3 regions of the Paraburkholderia sp. Cy-641 genome follow, and region 2 is predicted to be linked to each of the others. Evidence: riboswitches for the same ligand, from Rfam matches in the RefSeq annotation. Region 2 holds a riboswitch; each other region holds the start of a gene.

Region 1 (5,844 bases), on a different contig from region 2:
CAGCGCGTTGAAATGCGCGAGGTAGTCGTCGAGTGCAAGGCTTTGCAAGGCTGGACGCAGATCGCGCACAACGGGATCGTTGGTCACGCCTTCGGTGAGTTTCTGCAACAACGCAGCGCCGTTTTCGGGCAATTCGCCAACACGATAGCCCTCGCCGCGCAGCATCGACAGAATGCCGACCACCGAAGCCGGCGTATCGAGCCCGACGCCATTGCCGATGCGCCCTTCGCTCATCGGATAGTTCGCGAGAATCAGCGCGAGCTTCTTGTCCGCATTGTCGAGCGAACGTAGACGGCACCAGCGGCGGCTCAGTTCGGCGAGAAAACGCACGCGTTCGAGGTCGGGCTGATAGCGGACCACGTCGACCTCGGTATGCGGACAACGATAGGCGAGCCCCTTGAAGCTGATCGCACGCGTGATGATGCGGCCGTCCACTTCCGGCAGCGCGATATGCATTGCGATGTCGCGCGAATTGAGGCCGTGATTGTCCTTGAGCCAGTCCTCGCGATTGCCGCCGCTCAGGATCACCTGCAACACCGGCGCGTCGCCGGCCAGCGCGAGCGGCTCGGGGTCGTCGATCGCGGACGCGGCGAACGCGGTCGTATTGAGCACGAGTGCAGCATCGTGCTGCGCGCACAGCGACTGCACGACTTCGCGGCTCACCGCATCTTTCAGCGACGTGATCGCGAGCGGCAGCGGATTGAGCCCTTGCGCTTCGAGCGCGTCGATCAGCGCATCGAACACCGCGGTATTGGCAGCCTGCAGATGCGCCTTGTAGAACAGAATCGCGACCACAGGCGCGTCCTGGCGCCAGCGCGCCTGCCAGTCGGCGATGGTCGGCGTGTCGTGCGCGGGATGATAGAGCGACGCGGCCGGCAACGCGCGCGGCGGCTCGGGCTCGCGTCCCCAATCGAGCGCGCGATAGGCGATGCAGCGCAGGAACGCCTCGGCATTCTGCGGGCCGCCCTCGCGCAGATAACGCCACAACTGATGGCACAGCTCGGCGCTCGCGGTACTGCGCGCGAGCAGGTTCGGGTCCTCCTGCAAATCGCCGGAAAACATCGCAAGCGTTTGCTGCCTGCGCTGCGCGAGCGCGACGACCTGCTCGATGCCGTACGGCCAGTAAGCCTCGCCGCCGAGATGATCGACCACGACGACGCGTGCATGCTGCAACACGTCGTCGAGATAGAAATCGACCGACGCCGGCTGCCGCAAATAGGTGACGTTGGCGAGCCGCAGGCTCGGGAAGCCGTCGCCGAGACGCGGCACCACGCTCGCGAGCAGCGACAGCGTGGTGTCGGCGGAACTGAGCACGACGATATCGGCAGGCTGCTGATCGATACGGATCACGCCCTGCGTATCGTCGACGAAACCGCCCGGCGTCGTGCGTAGCAGATGCATGAGCGCTTACGCCTGGTGTGCGGCAACGCTCGCGGGCGCAGGAGCGGCGGCGTCGAGTGCCGCGTCGAACGCGCGTTGCAGCGTGGCCTGATCGAGGTCTTCGCCGATCAGCACGAAACGGCTGCCGGCGTGCGCGCCGCCGTCATTTTCACCGGCCTGCCAGCGCCGGTCGAAATAGCTGTCGAAGCGCCGCCCCACGCCCTGAATCACGAGGCGCATCGCCGCGCCCGGCAACGCGGCAAAGCCCTTCACGCGATAAATCGTGTGGCCTTCGACAAGCGTCTGCAATGCGGCGATCGCCGCGTCGCGCGACGACACGCGCGCTTCCACGACGACCGAATCGAATTCGTCGTGGTGGTGGTCGGGATCGTCGGCGGAACCGTGATGATCGTGGCGCAGGTGGATCGTCTCTTCCGAAGCCGCTTCGAGCCCGAGCAGCGTGTGCAGATCGAGCTGGCCCTGCTGCGCGCGCACGATCTTCACCTGCGGCGGAATCTCCCCGCGAATCAGCGCTTCGACCGCGCGCTGCTGCGCATCGTCGACGAGGTCGGTCTTGTTCAGGATCACGAGATCGGCCGCGGACAACTGATCTTCGAACAGCTCGTGCAGCGGCGATTCGTGATCGAGATTCGGATCGGCCTTGCGCTGCGCATCGACGGCGACCGGGTTCGCGGCAAACTGGCCGCTCGCGGCAGCCGGACCATCGACGACGGTCACGACCGCGTCGACCGTGAAGCTGTTCTTGATCTGCGGCCAGTTGAACGCCTGCACGAGCGGCTTCGGCAATGCGAGACCCGAGGTTTCGATCAGCACGTGATCGATTTCGCCGCGGCGCTCGACGAGCTTTTCCATCACCGGAAAAAACTCTTCCTGCACGGTGCAGCAGAGGCAACCGTTCGCGAGTTCATACAGTTGCCCTTCGGTTTCGACGCCGTTTTCATCGCAGCCGATGCCGCAACCCTTGAGGATCTCCCCGTCGATGCCGAGTTCGCCGAACTCGTTGACGATCACCGCGATGCGCTTGCCGCCCGCATGCTGAAGAATGTGCCGCAGCAGCGTGGTTTTGCCGCTGCCGAGAAAGCCCGTGACGATCGTGACGGGGATCTTGCGCAATTGAGTTTGCATCGTGAGGTTCATCCGAAGGCGTTGCGCCGCGCATGCCGGAACGAGCGCCGGCGTTGCCGCGACAACGGAAAACAGAAAGCGGAAAGTGAGGTCGTGAACGCGACGCCGCATCCCCGTGGCGTCCGTCCTGCATCTTCGGGCCGGTATCCGGGCTGGCGAAAGCGCCGCTTCCCCTTCCCGGCCGAGTGGTTTCTCGACCAGTGGTGATATGCCGACGCAGCCTTGCGCGTGGACATCGAAGCCGGCTCCGCGGTGGCCGGCCATGCAGCCGATACCGCTTTTCGCTTACCGTTGCGGGGACAGCACAGGTTGGCCCGTTCCAGAGCAGGTGGGCTCCCTGTTTCCCGTTTAACTGCACGCGCATGGATGCGCGCGCGAGCACCAGAAGTGCGTGCGAGTGTAGGCCCACGGCCATGCGCAGTCAAGGAAAGGACACCGCGTGAAGCGCCGCGCGCGCTTATCCGGCGGGGCGCCATGTGCTATCGTATGCGCGCGTTTGGTGCCCGCACATGCGCTCGCGTGTGCAGTTAAACGGGAAACAGGCAGCGCGTCATGCGTTCAATCTGTGCTGTCCCCGCAACGGTAAGCGACCTGCGACGCGAGCGCCGTTCCGGCCGCGTCGCACATGCGTTTTTCGCGCCACTGTCCGATGAATCCGGACGGGAAGGCAAAGCGCGTGAGGCCGCCAGCCCGGATACCGGCCAGACGCGGAGGCGGCGCCGCGTTCATCGCTGCGTTGCCGGCCGCCGGAATCCGCGGGGAACGGATGTGATGGCGTTCAAGCATGGCCGCGCCGCGCGTGGCGTTTTTCCACGGGGTTTTCGCCGCGAAAACGCAACGCGCCGCGCGATGGTCCAAGCCCGGATTCGCAGTACCGCATGACCTCGATCTTCCTTGCCGCGTGCGCCCTTGCAGGCAGCCGCCCTTTTTCCATTACCGCGAGGCGTTTGCCTTGCATGCCGCGATGACGCGCGCCTCGCTCGCCAGCGCCGGGCACGAGGCCTCTTGCGCTGACGCGAATGCCGAAGCCAAAGCCGATGCCGCTCGACACACCGGACGCCCGGGCAAGACGCTCGGCGTCGGCATCGGCTGTCGCCTCGGCAGTTCGGCGCAACAGATCGAAGCGGCGGTGCGCGCCGCGCTCGGCTCGCACGCGTGCGTCGCTTCTTTCGAACAGATTCACGCCGTCGCCACGCTCGACGCCAAAGCCCACGAAGCGGGCCTGCGCGAATTCTGCGCGCGTCATGCGCTGCCGTTGCAGGTGTTCAGCCGCGAGCAGATCGCCGCGGTGCCGGTCGCCACGCCGTCGCTGGCCGCGCAAACGCATCTCGGCGTCGATGGCGTTTGCGAACCCTGCGCGCTGCTCGCGGCGCAGACCCTGGCGGCTGCGTCAGCCGCTGCATCGCCCACACAGCCCGCGCGCCTGCTCGTACCCAAGACCGTGCACGACGGCGTTACCGTCGCGATCGCCTCGGCCAGCAGCGACGCCGACACCGCTCCAACCCAACCCGACACTCCCCAACAGGACCTTCGATGAAAACCGATCCCGAATCGCATCAACGCATGACCGAACGCCGCCGCGAGGGCCATGAAAAGAAACAGGCCGCCGCGACCGTCGAGAAAGGCCTGCTGATCGTCAACACCGGCACCGGCAAGGGCAAAAGCACGGCCGCGTTCGGCATGGCCGTGCGCGTGCTCGGCCACGGCATGCGCCTTGGCGTCGTGCAGTTCATCAAGGGCGCGCTGCATACCTCGGAGCGCGACTTTCTCGGCGCGATCGCACACTGCGATTTCGTCACGATGGGCGACGGCTACACCTGGAACACCCAGAACCGCGACGCCGACATCGCCACCGCGCGCAAGGGCTGGGACGAGGCGCGCCGGATGATCGAAAGCGGCGACTATCAGATGGTGATCCTCGACGAACTGAACACCGTGCTCAAGTACGAATACCTGCCGCTCGACGAAGTGCTGTCGGTCATCAACGCGCGCGCGCCGATGCTGCACGTCGTCGTGACCGGCCGCCATGCGCCGGACGCGCTGATCGAAGCCGCCGATCTCGTCACCGAAATGCGCGCGATCAAGCATCCGTATCGCGAGCAGGGCGTGAAGGCGCAGCGCGGCGTGGAGTTCTGAGCGATGCCGTCAGCGCCCGAAGCGACGCGCCGCCCGGCCTGTCCCGCGCTCTTTATCAGCGCGCCCGCCTCGGGCCAGGGCAAGACCACGATCACGGCGGGGCTCGCGCGCCTGCACCGGCGGCTCGGACGGCGCGTGCGCGTGTTCAAGACCGGCCCGGACTTTCTCGACCCGATGATCCTCGCGCGCGCGAGCGGCGCGCCGGTGCTGTCGCTCGATCTGTGGATGGTCGGTGAAACCGCGTGCCGCAACCTGCTCGCGCAGGCGGCGGCCGAGGCCGATCTGATCCTGATCGAAGGCGTGATGGGCCTGTTCGACGGCACGCCGAGCAGCGCCGATCTCGCCGCGACGTTCGGCGTGCCGGTGCTCGCGGTGATCTCCGCGCAGGCGATGGCGCAGACCTTCGGCGCGCTCGCGTTCGGGCTCGCGCGCTTTCGGCCCGAACTGCCGTTTCATGGCGTGCTCGCGAATCGCGTCGGCTCGGCGCGCCACGCGCAGATGCTGCAGGAAGCGCTGCCGCCCGAATTGCACTGGTGCGGGCACATCGCCGCGAGCGACGAAATCACGCTGCCCGACCGGCACCTTGGCCTGCACCAGGCAAACGAAATCGACGACCTCGACGCGCGCCTCGAGCACGCGGCCGATACGCTCGCGGCAACCGCGCTCGCCGAGTTGCCGCCGGCCGTCGACTTCGACTCGCCCGTGCCCGAAGTCTTGCCGCGCCTGCTCGACGGCAAGCGGATCGCGATAGCGCGCGACGCCGCGTTCTCGTTCATCTATCCGGCCAACGTCGCGCTGCTCGAAGCGCTCGGCGCACAAGTGCACGACTTCTCGCCGCTCGCCGACGAAGCCCTGCCCGACGACATCGACGCGCTCTATCTGCCGGGCGGCTATCCCGAGCTGCACGCGGCGACGCTGGCCGGCAACGCGCGCAGCGCCGCGTCGATCCGCGCGCACGTCGCGGCGGGCAAGCCCGTGGTCGCCGAATGCGGCGGCATGCTCTATCTGCTCGACCGGCTGACCGACGCGCACGGCACGAGCACGCCCATGCTCGGCCTCGTGCCCGGTCACGCGACGCTGCAAAAGCGCTTCGCCGCGCTCGGCATGCAGCAGATCGACAGCCTGCACGGCCCGCTGACCGGCCACACGTTCCACTACTCGAAGCTCAGCACGCCGCTCGCG
Region 2 (5,844 bases):
GCGGTTCGAGCGCCTCGGTCGTGACCGGATAGACGAGCGGCAGATGCTGCTGCGCCTCGTCCAGATGCGCCTCGACAATACCGAACGCGTTGCCTTTCTTGCCCTTCGCGACGAAGTACGCAACCACCGGCGCGGCCTTCAGCAAACGCAGCGCCTTCAGCGTGATGAGTTCGGGGTCGCCGGGGCCGACGCCGATGCCGAACAGCCGGCCCCGGGTTGCCGTATGCCGCGTCGCCAGGGAGGTCGCTTGAGTTGTCGTTTGAGTCGTCACCTGTGCCGTCATTTACTCGATCTCCGTTGCGAGCGCGTTGACCGCCGCGGCCGCCATCGCGCTGCCGCCGCGCCGTCCGTGCACGACCACGTAGGGCACGCCGCGGCTGTTTTCCGCGAGCGCCGCCTTCGATTCGGCCGCGCCGACGAAGCCGACCGGAAAGCCGAGAATCAGCGCGGGCTGCGGCGCGCCCGCATCGAGCATGTCGAGCAGATGGAACAGCGCGGTCGGCGCATTGCCGATCACGACGACGCTGCCGGCGAGGTGCGGGCGCCACAGCTCGAGCGCGGCGGCCGAGCGCGTATTGCCGATCTCGCGCGCGAGCGCGGGCACGTTCATGTGCGTGAGCGTGCAGATCACCGCATTGTCGGCGGGCAGCCGCGCGCGCGTGATGCCCTGCGCAACCATGCCCGCGTCGCACAGGATCGGCGCGCCTTGCGCGAGCGCCACGCGGCCCGCCGTGCCCGCGCCGGCGGAGAACGCGAGGTCGTCGATCACGTCGACCATGCCGCACGCGTGGATCACGCGCACCGCGAGTTTTTCGAGGTCGGCGGGAATGCGTGACAGGTCGGCCTCGGCGCGAATCGTCGCGAAGGATTGGCGATAGATCTCCTGACCGTCGCGGATGTAATCAAGCATCGGGTTTATTCCTGACGAGACGCGCGAGCAGGTCGGCGGCCTCGTCGATCGTCAGTGGGGGTGCGACGCAGTGGCCGAAACCGGAGCGGCCGTCGCGTCGATAAAGGTCGTAGACGCCGGGCGCGGCGGCGAGCAGCGTGTACGGCGTGCAATGCGCGGCCGCGCACGAGCGCGGGCAGCCGCTCAGATGCACGTCGACGCCGGCGGGCAGTCGCGCGGCCAGTTGCAGCGCGTCGGCCTTGGTGTCGGCGAGACTCTTCGCGCAGCCTGGCGAGCCGGTGCAGGCGATCACGTGCGTGATGGCTTGGGCGGGATCGCAGGCGAGGCCGAGCGCGCCTAGCTGCGCGAGGACGGCAGGCACGGCCTGCGTCGGGATGTCGGGCAGCAGCACGCTTTGCCACGGGGTGATGCGCAGCGTGCCGTTGCCGTATTGCTGTGCGAGCGCGCCGAGGCCCTGCAGCGCCGCGGCGCTCAGACGCCCGAGCGGCGGCTGGCCGCCGACGTGCCAGGTGTGTGCGCCGCGCTGTGCGTGTGCGCCGAGGCGCAGCGCGGCGTCAGCGCGAAGAGGGCGTTGCCAGTGCGCGAGCGAGGCGTCGCGGGCGAGCGGGAAATCGACGTAGCGCTGCGCGTGTTCGAGGATCGCGTCGGCGGAGTGCGTGGCGAGCAGGTCGCGCATGCGGGTGGCGTGGGTGTCGGCGTTGGCGTCGGCGAGATCGAGGAACGTGTGCAGCAACGCGCGTACGAGCGCCAGGGCATGCGATGGTGCAACGGCAGCAAGGGGGCGGGGGCCGGCGAGGTCGCGGCGAGTGCCGGTGTCGGCACCAAGGTCCGCCCCATCTCCCGGGCATCCCGCGAGCCCGAACACGAAGCGCACGCCGCCTTCATCCGCCGACGCCGCGAGCCACACATCGTGCGGATGATCGACCCGCGCGAGCCGTTCGCCGCCGTCGAGCAGCAGGGCGAATTTCGGCGACAACGCCGCGAAGCGCGCCTCGTCTTGCAGCAGCGCGAGCAATTCGGCGCACAACGGCCTCGTATCGATCAACGCAGACGGATCGCGGCCGGCGGTGGGGCTGGTCATCACGTTGCGGATGTCGTCGGCGAAACCGAGAGCGGTGGTGTCCGGAGGAGCGTTTGCGTCGTTCGCGTCGAGCGGGGAAGAGCAAGAGCCAGCGGCCGAACCGGAAGCAGGAGCAAAAGCAGGATCAAAAGCGCACAGAGAACCCGCCCCCGGCCCCAACCCCGCTTCGATCAACTCTCCGCTCAACGCCGCCTCATGCCGCTCGCGCACGCCGCGCAGCTGCAGATTCGCGCGATTGGTCAACTCGATCACGCCGTTCGCGTGCCGCGTGCTCGCCTCGGCGATCGCGCGCGCCTGCGCGGCGCCGAGTTCGCCGCCCGGCAGCTTGATCCGGCAGAGGCCGCCGTCGCGCGCGGCGACGATGCGCAGCAGCCCCGGACACGCCGAGGGCCGCGACATCGGAAGCGCGTGGGGCAAAACGGTTGAGGGCGAAGCTCGATTCAAGACGGACACCGGGAATAGCGTCGCGCAACGGCCCGAGCAGGCCGCGTCGCGGACCTTGCTGCGGCATCGGTACACCCCGCCCGATGTTGGCTGGCACGAACAGTTGCGCCGGCAGGTCTCCTGGCTCGCAGGTCATGGTCCGCCGCGGCCTTCCCGGTCGAACCAGTGGCGCGTGGCGCAGGCGGACTCGCTGCATACAGTTGCGGGGGCAGCCACATCGTTACTGTGTTCCCTCTTGGGCCCCGAAGGGCGCCGGCGGCTGTATTATGCCTTTTTTCGAACCGCGCAACGAGGCTGGGCGCTTTGACTGGCGCGCCTCGGCGCGCTTTCGAAGGCTTCGCCGGCCGCGCTGCCGGACGGCTTTCGTAGGCGTTTCGGGCATGCTTTGAGCCTGTTTTTGAGCCTGTTCCAAGCGCCTTTTCAACCGCTTTTCCAACGACAAACGATGAGGATGGATGCATGCCGGCATGGCTGACCGTGGTGGGCATTGGCGACGACGGCTTCGCCGGATTGGGACGGCCCGCGCGGCGTGCTTTGCTTGGCGCCTCGGTGGTGTATGGCGGCGAGCGGCATCTCGCGATGCTGCCGGCGCGGCTTGCCGCGCGCCGCGCCGCATGGCCGCGTCCGTTCGATCTCGCGCCGCTGCTCGCCGAGCGTCCGCACGCGGTGTGCGTGCTGGCGAGCGGCGACCCGATGCTGTTCGGCGTCGGCGCGACGCTCGCGCGGCAGTTGCCGGCCGGCGAGTTGCGCGTGCTGCCCGCGCCGTCGTCGTTGTCGCTCGCGGCCGCGCGGCTCGGCTGGCCGTTACAGGACGTCGCGACGGTGTCGCTGGTGGGCCGGCCGCTCGCGGCGCTGAACGCGCATCTGCATGACCGTGCGCGCCTCTTCGTGCTGAGCGCCGATGGAGGCACGCCTGCGGCGCTCGCGGCCGCGCTCGTCGCGCGCGGCTTCGGCGCGACGCGCATGAGCGTGCTCGAACATCTCGGCGGCGAGCGGGAACGGCGCATCGAGGGCCGCGCCGATCAATGGCCGGCCGGCGAGATGGCCGCGCTCAATCTGATCGCGCTCGACTGCCGCGCGTCCGCGCATGCGCCGCGTCTGCCACTGAGCGGCGGCCTGCCCGACGACGCATTCATTCACGACGGCCAGTTGACCAAGCGCGATATCCGCGCGATCACGCTCGCGCGCCTCGCGCCGGCGCCCGGCGAATTGCTGTGGGACGTCGGCGCGGGCAGCGGCTCGATCGGCATCGAGTGGATGCGCGCGCATCCGGCCTGCCGCGCGATTGCGATCGAAGCGCACGAGATGCGCCAGGGCTTTATCGAGCGGAATCGCGATGCGCTCGGCGTGCCGGCGCTGCAACTCGTGGCCGGCCGCGCGCCCGCCGCGTTGCAGGGGCTGCCCGCGCCGCATGCGGTGTTTATCGGCGGCGGCGTGAGCGAGCCCGGTGTGCTCGACACCTGCTGGGCGAGTCTGCGCAACGGCGGCCGGCTCGTCGCCAATGCGGTCACGCTGCAAGGCGAGGCGGCGCTCGTCGCATGGCGCGAGCAGCATGGCGGCACGCTCACGCGTATCGCGCTCGCGCAGGCGCAACCGCTCGGCGGTTTCGACACGTGGCGCCAGGCGTTGCCGATCACGCTGCTCGAAGCGACGAAGCCGGCCGATGCGTCGCCGGATAACCGGTCGGCCGATTCGTGATGCGCGACGAGACTCCCGAACAGCCGGCGCCGCTGCGCAGCGGCTACACGACCGGTAGCTGCGCGACGGCGACCTCGCTCGCGGCGGCGCGGCTGCTGCTCGCGGGCGTGGTCAGCGAGGTCGCCGAGATCGTGCTGCCGAAGGGCCAGCATGTACCGATGCGGCTCGTGTTTTGCCGGTTCGTGGCGCGGGGCGATGAGGGCGGGACGCAGGACAGCGGGTTAACGGGCACGCATGGCAACGAACATGACAATGAACAAGCGGGTGTGCAAATAAACCCGCAAGCAAGCCCGCACAGCGGACGGATCGCCGAAGCCGGCACGATCAAGGACGCCGGCGACGATCCCGACGTGACCCACGGCGCGGTCGTCTTCGCGCGCGTGCGCCTCGTGCCCGAGCCCGGCGTGATTTTTCGCGCGGGGCCCGGCGTCGGCACGGTCACGCGCGCGGGGCTCACGCTGCCGGTCGGCGAACCGGCGATCAACCCGGTGCCACGCCAGATGATGACGCGGCATCTGAGCGAACTCGCCGCGCAGCACGCGTACCGCGGCGGCTTCGAGGTGACGGTCGGCGTCGAGGGCGGCGAAGAACTGGCGCTGAAAACGATGAACCCGCGCCTCGGCATTCTCGGCGGGTTGTCGATTCTCGGCACGACCGGCATCGTGCGGCCGTTTTCGTGCTCGGCGTATATCGCGTCGATCCATCAGGGCATCGACGTCGCGCGCGCGAACGGCTACACGCATCTCGCCGCCTGCACCGGCAACGCGAGCGAGGACGCGATGCGCGCGCACTACGGCCTGCCCGATATCGCGCTGATCGAAATGGGCGATTTCGTGGGCGCGGTGCTAAAGCATATGAAGCGCGCGCCGGTCGAGCGGCTCAGCATCTGCGGCGGCTTCGGCAAGCTCAGCAAGCTCGCGGCGGGCCATCTCGATCTGCATAGCCGCAATTCGAGCATCGACCTCGAACAGCTTGCGGCATGGGCCGCCGCGCATGGCGCCGACGCCGCGCTGCAAGCCGCGATGCGCGCGGCCAACACGAGCCAGCAGGCGCTCGCGCTAGCGCATGCGCAGCAGGTGCCGCTCGGCGATATCGTCTGCGCGCGCGCGTTGGCCGTCGCGCGTGAGATCGTGCCGCCGCAGGTCGGCGTCGAGACGTTTGCGATCGATCGCCAGGGCAAGCTGGTCGGAGCCGCGCGATGATGCGGGTTCTGCTGCTCGGCGGCACCGGCGACGCGCTGAAGATCGTGCGCCGGCTCGGCCCCACGCACGTGTACAGTCTCGCGGGTCTCGGCAAGGTGCCCGACGATTTGCAGTGCGCGGTGCGCGTCGGCGGTTTCGGCGGTGCCGACGGCCTCACGCGTTACCTCGAAAGCGAACGGATCGGGCTCGTGATCGACGCGACCCATCCGTACGCGGCGCAAATCAGCGCCAACGCGGCGCAGGCGAGCCGCGCGGCGCACGTGCCGTGCTGGGCACTGCGCCGTCCGGCGTGGCAGCCGCAAGCCGGCGACGACTGGCGCATGGTCGGCGACTGGCACGAACTGACGGCGGCGCTCGCGCCGTTCAGGCGGCCGCTCTTCACGCTCGGGCGCGAACCGCTCGCGCATCTCGACGAAATCCCGCCGCATCAGTTCTGGACCGTGCGCGTGCTCGACCCGCACCCGGACACGGCGCGCTCGCGCACGCTCGCGGCGCGCGGGCCGTTCACG
Region 3 (5,844 bases), on a different contig from region 2:
AGCGCATGAATCGAATTGAACGTGAGGGATTGAACGACGCGCGCGAACCGGCGCCTGCAAAAAGCACCTGAAAGCAGCACCGGAAAACGCAGCCCAAAGAAAAACGGCATCGAACCGAAGTACGATGCCGTTCCAGATAAGGTCCCCGCCTTAGCCGCTAGGCCGGCATCCTGAACCGGGGGTTCAGAATTGGTCGCAGTTAGCAACACTTCGGGTACATCAGACAGAGTGACGCGCACGCCCGTGCTACAAATTTCCGCAACCGTGCACATGGCATTGGTTCAAGGAATATATGACCTTGGCGAACCAGGCAGGGAAGCTAAACCGATGAAGCTACAGCAGTTCAAACTTTAACAGAAGAACTCAAACGCTTGCGAGAGGTGCTCATGTGCTTTACCAACACCGCACACCCGCTTTGCAAAAAAGTACTGCGTTTCAAGTTACTTCGTTGAATTCACGACCGGTTCGACATTGGGTTCGAAGCCGGCTGTGACCGCTTACTGCAAGCTGTACTGTTCAATCACAGTACCGAGCTGTTCGTTCATTTGCTGCATTGTACGCCGGATTTCTTCAGCGGGAAATGCTTCTCCGTGTCGCACGCTGTTTTGCAGCTTAAGCAGTTCCGATGCCAGCGACAGCGCGGCCATGACGGCAATGCGATCCGTGCCGCGCACGTTGCTGCCGTTGCGGATTTTCTTCATTTCCGCATCGACGCGTGCGACCGCTTCGAGCAGGGCGGCTTCGGTTTCCGGCGAGCAGGCGAGACGATACGGTACGTCGAGAATCGATACTTCGATCTGCTTGGTGGTCATGCGTTTTCTCCGTGGCGGCTCACGTCGCTTTCCGCTTCCTCGGGTTCGGGTTGAGCGGAGTCGAGCAGATCGAGCTGGTTATCCGGTTCGCTGCTCGCGCGGGCACGCGGCAATTTCTCGAGAATCGCATTCAGGCGCACCTGAGCGTCGTCGATCTTGGCGGAGAGCGCATCGCGTTCCGCCTGCAGGGCATCGCGCTCCCCGCGCAATTGCGCGAGTTCCGCATGCGTGGCTTCGACTTCGGCACGCGTGTGCGCGAGTTGTTCTTCGAGCGCGAGCCGCGCTTCATGGTGGCGCTGGCTGATCGCAATCAGCTTGCCGATGTTCTGGGAGAGTGATTCGAGTTCGGTGAGCATGTGCTGCGTCCTCTAAAGACCTCGCATTTTAGCGCGGAATGTTACAGGTTCCGACAATTGTCTCGTTTCGAGACGTAACAACTTGGCTTTATGCAAGCATTTTCCCGACCATAAGATGAAAAACCGCTCGTCGATCGGACAATAACCTGCACTCAACGGCACGGCTCGCGCAGGGATTGACCTTTCTTGACGCTCGCCGGGGTCGCTCCTAAACTGGCCGCACTCTGGTGCCCGCGCGCGCTTTTCGGCGCGCGCAGTTAAACGGGAAGCAGGGCGCGCGCGGGGTTCGACACCGGCACGCGCGAACCTGCGCTGCCCCCGCAACGGTAAGCGACCGCATCTCGTCATGCAGGTCGGTCCTGATTGCAGGTCGAAGCTTAACCTGCAAGTGTGCCACTGCGCGTCACGCGTGGGAAGGCGGGGCCGATGTGTCGCAGCCCGGATACCGGCCAGAGGGAGAGGACGTCCCCCGCGAAAACGTTAAACATCGGGGGCGCCTCGTTACGCGGCGGCCTGCGGGGAAGCGGGCTGCGCACGCTATCCACAGGACTCTCACCCATGCTGTCCCCCTTCGCCCGCGCGGCGCTGCTCGCGTTCGCGGGTCTGCCGCCCGTCGTGCATGCGCAGACTGCCGGGACCACGGCTGCCGCGTCGGCGGCGTCTTCCGTGCCGGCCGATGTTGCATCGCCCGTTGCTTCGCCGGCTGCTTCGTCGGCCGCATCATCGGCTTCAGCTTCGAGCGCGTCCGCCGATGCGAATACCGATGCCGATGCGAGCCCCCGCGCGAACCCGCCGGCCACCGTACTCTCGCCAGTCGTCGTGACCGCCGAACGCGGACCGCAGGCACTCGCCGATACGATCCCGCCGACCACGCTGTTCGATCAGCAGGACATTGCCGACACGACCGCGACCGATCTGCCCGGCCTGCTGCAGCTCGCGCCCGGCGCGCAAATCTCGCGTACAGGTGGCCCCGGTTCGACGACGAGCCTCTTTTTGCGCGGCGCGTCGTCGACGCAATCGCTGGTGCTGATCGACGGCGTGCGCGTCGATTCGGTGAGCCTCGGTTCCGCGCAACTCGCGCAGATTCCGCTCGACCAGGTCGATCACGTCGAGGTCGTGAACGGCAATGTCTCGGCGTTGTACGGCTCGGGTGCGATTGGCGGCGTCGTGCAGGTGTTCACGAAAGATGGCGGCGATCATCCGCCGCGCTTCAATTTTTCGCTGGGCTACGGCAGTTATCACACGCAGACGCAAACCATCGGCGTCAATGGCGCGCTCGATCAGGACGGCCGCACGACCTTCAGCATCTCGCTCGCGCGCACCAAAACCGATGGCTTTTCCTCGCTCGATCCGCTGCAAGCGCCCGGCGCGAATCCGAACGCGAACGGCAATCTGAACGAGAGCCTCTCGGCATCGCTGCGTCACAAGTTCAGCGACAGGTGGGACGCCGGCGTCACCTATTTCCAGTCGAACGGCAACAACAGCTACGACAACGCCTATGGCGAGCCGACCGATCTGAACAACCTCTATAGCAAGGTGCGTCAGGTCTCGGTGTTCGCGAACGGCAAGCTGACCGACTGGTGGACCACGCATTTCACGGTCGCCGAGGGCGACGACCGCAGCGTGTCGAATACCAACGGCATCGACAACGGCCGCTTCGATACCGACAATCGCCAGTACACCTGGCAGAACGATTTCGCGCTGGCCGCGAACCAGAAGCTGCAACTCGGCTACGAGCATCTCGATCAGAGCCTCGATTCCGATACGTTCGCGGCGCCCAACCGTCACGTCGATTCGGTATTCGCGGGCTATACCGCGCGCTTCGGCCGCAATCAGATTCAGGCTAACGTGCGGCGCGACCAGTACTCCGATTTCGGCGGGGCGAACAGTTACTATCTCGGCTATGGCTTCGACATCACCTCGCACTGGAAGGCAACCGCAAGCTATTCGGACGCGTTCCGCGCGCCGAGCTTCGACGATCTGTACTATCCGTTGAGCGGCAATCCGTCGATCCGGCCCGAGCGCAGTCATTCGGTCGAAGCGGGTTTGCAGTACGCATCGAACCTGCTCGGCGTGGTGCGTGTCAGTGCCTTTCAGACGCGCTATACGAATCTGATCGATTACGTGCAGACGATCCCCGGCATCTATCTGGCCGAGAACGTCGGGCACGCGAAAGTGCAGGGGCTCGAAGGATCGTGGAGCGGGCATGTCGGCAAGACCGACGTGCGCGCCTCGCTGACGCTGCAGAATCCCGTCGATCTCGACAACGACGTCGACCTCGTGCGGCGCGCGCGACGCTTCGGCTCGCTCGCGATCAATCGCAGCATCGGCGGCTGGCGCGTGGGCGGCGAGTGGATCGTGAGCGGCCCGCGCGTGGACAGCACCGGCAATCTGGGCGGCTATGGCATCGTGAATCTGTCGGCGCGCTACAACATCACGAAAGCGTGGTACGTGAGCGCGCAAATCGAGAATCTGCTGAACAAGGACTATGAAACGGCCTACTCGTATAACTCGCCGCGACGCGGTGCCTACGTCACGCTTGGCTGGCAGCAGCAGTAACGCACGCACCGGCGTGAGCGCGCGCGCATGAATCGCGCGCCGGGCTCGCTGCCGGCTGCCGGCCACGTCACGCCTACCATGCGCACGATGAACGCAAGGCGCGCGGCCGCGATCTGGCTCGGACTCGCGGTCATCGCCCTGGCCGTGCTGGTCGCGTCGCTCGCGCTCGGCAGCGTGCCGCTCGCGCCATCGCGCGTGCTGGCCGCGTTGATGCCGTGGCATGCCGGACCCGCGCGCGCCGACGACCTCGCCGGCGAGATCGTGCGTACGTTGCGCTTGCCGCGCGCGCTCGCGGGCTTCGCGTGCGGGGCGTTGCTCGCGCTCGCCGGCGCGCTGCTGCAGGTGCTGTTGCGCAATCCGCTGGCCGAGCCGTATGTGCTCGGCGTATCGGGCGGCGCGGCGACGTTCGCGCTCGTGGCGATGATCGCGGGCGGCGCATGGTGGATCGTCGATGCGAGTGCGTTCGCCGGTGCGTTGGTGTCGATCCTGCTCGTGCTTGGCCTCGCGCGGCGCGAGTTATGGCGCGGCGAACCGCAGGACACGTCGCCGCGGCTGCTCCTGACCGGTGCGGTGATCGCGGCGGGGTGGGGCGCGCTGATTACGCTGCTGCTCAATCTCGCGCCCGACAGCCGCTTGCGCGGCATGCTGTTCTGGCTGACCGGCGACCTCAACGGCGGCGCGCTGCCGTGGACCGCGCTCGTCGCGCTGCTGCTCGCGCTGCTTGTGATCGTGCCCGCCGCGCCGCGCCTGAACGTGCTGCTGCGCGGCGATGCGGCCGCGCAGGCGTTGGGCGTTGCGGTCATGCCGTTGCGTCTGCGCGTGTACCTGGTGGCCTCGCTTGCGGCTGCCGCTGCCGTGACGACGGCGGGCACGATCGGCTTCGTCGGCCTCGTGGTGCCGCACATGCTGCGGCTCGCGTTCGGCAACGATCAGCGCATGCTGTTGCCGGCGGCCGCGCTCGGCGGCGGCGTCGCGGTGATGGGCGCGGATCTCGTCGCGCGCACTGTGATTGCGCCCGCGCAGTTGCCGGTCGGCGTGATGACGTCGCTGGTCGGCGTGCCGGTGTTTCTCTGGATGCTGCTGAAGAGGCGTCCATGACACGCGCCCACGATACCGTCCCGGCTTCGGCGCTGAGCGCGCAACGCGTGACGTTGCGCGCCGGCGCGCGCACCTTGCTCGATGCGTTCACGCAGACCTTCCATGCCGGCGAAATCTGGTGCGTCGCCGGGCCGAACGGCGCGGGCAAGACAACGCTGCTGTCCACGCTCGCGGGGCTGCGGCCGGCGTCGGCGGGGCACGTCGAACTCGATGGCAGGCGTCTTGCCGACTGGCCGCCGTTGCCGCTCGCACGGCACCGCGCGTTGATGCCGCAAAGCGCGCACGATGCGTTCAGCGCCAGCGTGCTCGACATCGTGATGCTGAACCGCTTTCCGCATCTCGGCGGCTGGGGGTGGGAGCGCGACGCGGATCGCGCGGCCGCGCAGGCGGCGCTCGAACGGCTCGGCCTGGGCAGTTTCGCCGCGCGCGATGTGCTGTCGTTATCGGGCGGCGAGCGCCAACGTGTCGCGCTGGCGGCCGTGTTGTGCCAGGATGCGCCGCTTCTGCTGCTCGACGAACCGCTGTCGCATCTCGACCTGCATCATCAGATCGATTGCCTCGAAGCGCTCGTTGCATGGACGCAGGAACCGCGGCGCTGTGTGCTGTTTTCGTGTCACGATCTGAATCTCGCGCGCCGCTTCGCGACGCACGCATTGCTGCTCGATGGAGCAGGCGGCGCATGCGCCGGCCTGGTGCGCGCCGTGTTGACGCCCGAATTGACGAGCCGCGCGTTCGGCTATCCGCTGATTCTGATTCGCGACGGCGAGCACGAGGCGCTGATTCCCGCGCCGCGTATGCGTCATGAATCGCATGCCGATCATGACATTGCATCAGGCTGACTTTTTTATTCCGACATTCTTTTGCGGCGATTTCCGCTTATACCTATGACTCGCTTTCCACGCCCGGCCGGTTTGCCCAACGTCGCTCCGCTCGATCAGACGCTGCGCGCCGAGCTGCAACACATCATCGATACGCGGACCAAGCCGCCCGGCAGCCTCGGCCGTCTGGAAACGCTCGCG

What was found. A riboswitch is a leader RNA that binds a small molecule or an ion and turns the genes downstream of it on or off. The one in region 2 is predicted to bind cobalamin.
Region 1: it holds a riboswitch for cobalamin, as region 2 does, so the genes downstream of both, cobW (cobalamin biosynthesis protein CobW) here and cobG (precorrin-3B synthase) in region 2, are expected to answer to the same signal.
Region 3: it holds a riboswitch for cobalamin, as region 2 does, so the genes downstream of both, F3J20_RS20455 (TonB-dependent receptor) here and cobG (precorrin-3B synthase) in region 2, are expected to answer to the same signal.

Annotation. Positions count from the first base shown of each region.
Region 1 covers NZ_VWWM01000010.1:5,706-11,549, forward strand. Annotated here, with positions in the region: gene cobN (cobaltochelatase subunit CobN) at 1-1,401, opposite strand, end outside; gene cobW (cobalamin biosynthesis protein CobW) at 1,408-2,526, opposite strand; cobalamin riboswitch at 2,647-2,927, opposite strand; cobalamin riboswitch at 3,007-3,247, shown strand; gene F3J20_RS31805 (hypothetical protein) at 3,305-3,484, opposite strand; gene F3J20_RS07740 (cobalamin biosynthesis protein) at 3,491-4,063, shown strand; gene cobO (cob(I)yrinic acid a,c-diamide adenosyltransferase) at 4,060-4,662, shown strand; gene F3J20_RS07750 (cobyrinate a,c-diamide synthase) at 4,666-5,844, shown strand, end outside.
Region 2 covers NZ_VWWM01000003.1:78,561-84,404, reverse strand. Annotated here, with positions in the region: gene F3J20_RS02690 (precorrin-2 C(20)-methyltransferase) at 1-283, opposite strand, end outside; gene F3J20_RS02685 (precorrin-8X methylmutase) at 284-910, opposite strand; gene cobG (precorrin-3B synthase) at 903-2,390, opposite strand; cobalamin riboswitch at 2,528-2,707, opposite strand; gene cbiE (precorrin-6y C5,15-methyltransferase (decarboxylating) subunit CbiE) at 2,895-4,133, shown strand; gene F3J20_RS02670 (cobalt-precorrin-5B (C(1))-methyltransferase) at 4,133-5,335, shown strand; gene F3J20_RS02665 (cobalt-precorrin-6A reductase) at 5,332-5,844, shown strand, end outside.
Region 3 covers NZ_VWWM01000038.1:4,051-9,894, forward strand. Annotated here, with positions in the region: gene F3J20_RS20435 (EVE domain-containing protein) at 1-7, opposite strand, end outside; RNA gene ssrS (6S RNA) at 139-320, opposite strand; gene F3J20_RS20445 (cell division protein ZapA) at 498-812, opposite strand; gene F3J20_RS20450 (ATPase) at 809-1,168, opposite strand; cobalamin riboswitch at 1,377-1,637, shown strand; gene F3J20_RS20455 (TonB-dependent receptor) at 1,727-3,727, shown strand; gene F3J20_RS20460 (iron ABC transporter permease) at 3,755-4,825, shown strand; gene F3J20_RS20465 (ABC transporter ATP-binding protein) at 4,822-5,664, shown strand; gene cobT (nicotinate-nucleotide--dimethylbenzimidazole phosphoribosyltransferase) at 5,710-5,844, shown strand, end outside.